DNA from 2 places in the Mesorhizobium sp. USDA 4413 genome. Region 1 is predicted to be linked to the other one. Evidence: predicted binding sites of a transcription regulator. Region 1 holds the regulator's gene; the other holds the start of a gene.
What was found. The regulator PhoB, encoded in region 1, activates phosphate uptake and scavenging genes when phosphate is short. The targets are predictions, from matches to a motif close to TGTCATNNANCTGTCAT.
Positions count from the first base shown of each region.

Region 2: phnF (phosphonate metabolism transcriptional regulator PhnF) is a predicted target of PhoB. The motif match lies at 1,344-1,360, and genes of this name have one in related genera.

Region 1 is NZ_JBVPRP010000001.1:198,615-200,789, reverse strand. It holds gene phoU (phosphate signaling complex protein PhoU) at 1-703, shown strand, start outside; gene phoB (phosphate regulon transcriptional regulator PhoB) at 720-1,409, shown strand; gene ACVMIM_RS00990 (ROK family protein) at 1,578-2,175, opposite strand, start outside.
Region 2 is NZ_JBVPRP010000001.1:6,580,475-6,582,649, forward strand. It holds gene ACVMIM_RS31960 (zinc-binding alcohol dehydrogenase family protein) at 1-450, shown strand, start outside; gene phnF (phosphonate metabolism transcriptional regulator PhnF) at 560-1,303, opposite strand; gene phnG (phosphonate C-P lyase system protein PhnG) at 1,441-1,902, shown strand; gene phnH (phosphonate C-P lyase system protein PhnH) at 1,902-2,175, shown strand, end outside.

The DNA.
Region 1 (2,175 bases):
CGAACATACCGTCGCCTCCTTCGACGAGGATCTGAGGCAGATCAGCCGGCTCATCAACGACATGGGTGACCTTGCCGGCTCGATGGTCGGCGCCTCGACCAAGGCGCTGCTCGAAAGCGACAATGCGCTGGCGCAGCGCGTCGTTTCCGACGACGCGATCATGGACGCAAGGCAGCGCGAGCTCGACGACCGCGCCATCACGCTGATCGCCAAGCGCCAGCCGATGGCGGACGATCTTCGCAACGTGGTCGGCTCGATCCGCATGGCGGGCGACCTCGAGCGCATCGGCGATCTCGCCAAGAACATCGCCAAGCGCGTCGGCTCGGTCGGCGTCAGCGCCGCGCCGCGCGACCTCACCCACTCGATCGATTCCATGGCGCAGATGGTGCTGATCCAGGTGCAGGGCGTGATCCAGGAATATACGGTGGGCGACGCTACGGCGCTGGCCAAGCTTCGCAACGACGACGAACGCATCGACGTCAAATACACATCCGTCTTCCGTGAGCTGTTGACCTACATGATGGAGGATCCGCGCAACATCACCGCTTGCACGCATCTTCTGTTCTGCGCCAAGAATCTGGAGCGCATTGGCGATCATGTGACCAACATCGCCGAGAACGCCTATTATGTGCTGACCGGCACGCAATTGCCCGCCAACCGTCCGAAGCAGGACGAGACGGCAATGTCGGCGCCGGCGGCCTGACGAAAAGGTTACCCCGATGATCGCGCCACGCATCATGGTGGTGGAGGACGAGGAGCCGCTGGGGGTGCTGCTCCGCTACAACCTCGAATCCGAGGGTTACCAAGTCGAAGTGGTGACCCGCGGCGACGAGGCCGAAATCCGCCTTCAGGAAAACGTTCCCGACCTGCTCGTGCTCGACTGGATGGTGCCGGCGGTTTCCGGCATCGAGCTTTGCCGGCGCCTCAGGATGCGGCCCGAGACCGAGCGGCTGCCGATCATCATGCTGACGGCGCGGGGCGAGGAAAGCGACCGCGTGCGCGGCCTTTCGACCGGCGCCGACGACTATCTGGTCAAGCCGTTCTCGACGCCGGAGTTCATGGCGCGCGTCAAGGCGCTGCTGCGCCGCGCCAAGCCGGAGGTGCTGTCCAGCGTGCTCAAGGTCGGCGACATCGTGCTCGACCGCGAATCGCACCGCGTCTACCGCAAGAAGAGCGAGATCAGGCTCGGCCCGACCGAGTTCCGGCTGCTCGAATTCATGATGCGGCATCCCGGCCGCGTGTTCTCGCGCAGCCAGCTGCTCGACAATGTCTGGGGCGAGACGATCTATATCGACGAGCGCACCGTGGACGTCCATGTCGGGCGCCTGCGCAAGGCGGTCAACAACGGCCGCATGCCGGACGTGATACGTACCATTCGGGGGGCGGGCTACGCGATCCGCGAGGACTAGGGATATCCTGATATTCAGGTGATGCCGGCCTGCGAATGGCGGCTTCCTGCGCTTCCGGTAATCACGTATCCAAAAGTACGCTCCGTTCCGGTTCTCGGAATCCACCATTCTCGACTCGGCTTGACCTGAATCTCAGGATATCCCAGCGCTCGCATTTTTCGGTCCTACTTAGGCCACGTTCTTCCCGACGGTGCCGGTTCTTGCCTGGCCTCCCGGCGCGAAAATCTCCTGGTCGACGAAGGTCAGCGCGCGCATGGCGCAGCCTTCGCGGATCAGCGGCAGCTCGTTCGGCTCGGTGTCGAAGGAGATCGATTCGGAGTGCTGGCCGCCGGCGGTCTGGGCGATCGCCTCCCTCAGCGCGGGCTCGATCAGGTCGAAGGCGGCCGCGCTGACGCCGACCATGGCGACGGGCGCCGGGTCGATCAGCGCGAACAGGCTGCCGAGGCCGAAGCCCAGCGCCTCGCCGGCCCGGCGATAGGCCTCGCGCTCGGGGCCGTCCTGTTGCCGGGCCTTCGCGGCAAGCGCGCGCATGTCGGCGTCGCCGACATCCGTCGGCGCGGCATCCTCGCTTATGCCCATGGCGCTGCGCCAGATGGCGTAATTGCCGGCATAGGCCTCGACGCAGCCGCGCCGGCCGCAGCGGCAAAGCGCGCCGCCGGGCCGGTGGATCATGTGCCCGAACTCACCGCCCGAGGAGTGCGTGCCGGTGAACAGCGCACCTTTCAGTACCAGACCCATGCCGATGCCGTGCGACAAGAGGATTGCG
Region 2 (2,175 bases), 6.4 Mb from region 1:
GACATGAGCAGCGAACGTCTCGGCTTCGCCGAAAAGGAGCTTGGCTTTGCCGCGCTCGACACCTCGAAGGCGACAGCCGGCGAACTGGTGCGGCAGGCGACGGGCGGCGAAGGGTTCGACCTCGTCTTCGACGCGACCGGCAACACGCAATCGGTGCAATCGGCCTTCGCCCATGTCGCGCATGGCGGCACGCTGGTGCTGGTCAGCGTCGTCAAGGACGACATCACCTTCTCCGACCCCGAATTCCACAAGCGCGAGATGACTTTGGTCGGCAGCCGCAACGCGCTCAAGGCCGACTTCGAGCATGTGGCCGCATCGATCCGCAATGGCGCCGTGCCGTTGGCGAAACTCGTCACCCATCGCACCACGCTCGCCGGGACGCCGCGTGACCTGGCCAGATGGACGCATGAGAAATCGGGGCTGATCAAGGCGGTCATCGAGGTCGGGTGAGCGCCGCTAGAGCAATTCCAGGAAAAGTGTGAGCGGTTTTCCGTCCGGAATTGCGTAAAACAGATAGATAGGGCGTTTCGCCGTTTCCGTGAAACGGTGAAACGCACTATTAGCCGGCCGACAGCCTCAACTCCACCCGCTCCGCCGGAAAGCGCGACTCCGCGAACTGGATCGGCTCACCGTCCAGCGTGACGTTGACGGCGACCGTCACCAGCACGATGGCGCCGGGCTGCAGATCGAGGGCTGCAAGATCGTCGGCGTCGGCATGACGCGCCGATAGCACGGTCGAATGCCTCAGATAGTCATTGATGCCGAAGCGCTTCAGCGAGGCGGTGATCGACCCCGTTTCCGCCATTGCCGCCTCGATGCCCGCGAAGCGTTTGGCGTCGAACCAGGTGGTTGCGCGTGACACCGCATGCCCGTCGGCCTCGCCGCGCGTCTCCAGGCGGATGACGGCCGCGCCCTTCGCTATGCCAAGCGCCTCGGCGACGCGCCGGCTGGCCGGCTCCGTCGACGACGACAAGAGCGCGATATGCCGCTCGCTCGTCTGCCCTTGCAGCCCGGTCGAGAAGCGCGTGCGCGCGCCGATCGGATAGGACAGCCTTTTGCGCGACAACACGAATGTGCCGCGTCCCTGCTCGGCCTTCAGCACGCCTTCCTGCACAAGTGCCGCAATGGCGCTGCGCACCGTATGGCGGTTGACGCCGTAGCGCTCGGCCAGCGCTATCTCGGGCGGCAGCGCCGCGTTCTCGGCGAAATCGCCGCTCGCGATCCCCTGCAATATCTTGTCGGCGATCTGCCGCCACAGCGACACGCCGTTGCGCCTTTCGATGCTGCTTGCCAGTCCGCTCATTTCCCCGCCCCCAACGTCCTCACCCTACTTTTGCGCTCCCTGTCATCCACCCGTCATGGACTCTCGTTAGGAGGTGGGTATAATTTGTATAGTTGTCTATATCAATAGACAAATCTTCAGATGCAGGGAGGGATGCGATGCGAGGACAGGAAGCGCGCGAGCAGGCCAGCCGAAAGGCGTTGATGGCGACGCTGGCGCACGCCGAAGCCGATGAGATCGCCCGCCTGTGGAACGAGTCTGGCCTGCCCTCCGAGGCCGAGCTTTTGCGCGGCCCCGAAACCGGACTGGTGACCGTGCGCGGGCGGATCGGCGGCGGCGACGCGCCCTTCAATGTCGGCGAGGCGACGGTCACCCGCGCCACGGTGCGGCTGCCCTCCGGCCGGGTGGGCCATTCCTATGCGCTCGGCCGCGACAAGGACAAGGCCAGGCTCGCGGCGATCGCCGACGCGCTCTGGCAGGACCCGAGGCACCGCGAAACGGTCGAGACGAAGCTCGCCGCGCCCTTGCGCGCGGCGCTCGACGCGGCGCGCGAGACCCGGCGTATCGAGGCGGCGGCCACGAAAGTGGATTTCTTCACCATGGTGCGCGGAGAGGACTGATGGATATCGCCACGCAATCGATCGACGGCGGCTTCGTCGAGCCGGTCTTCAACGCCCAGGTCGTCTTCCGCGCCATCATGGACGCGATGGCGCGCCCAGGCACCATCCAGAACCTGCCGCCACTCGCCCGCCCGCCCGCGCCATTGTCGGCGACGGCAGGCGCCGTGGCGCTCTCGCTCTGCGACAACGACACGCCGGTCTGGCTCGATCCGCCGCTGCAGGCGGAAACCTCGGTCAAGGCCTGGCTTTGCTTCCACACCGGCGCGCCCCTGG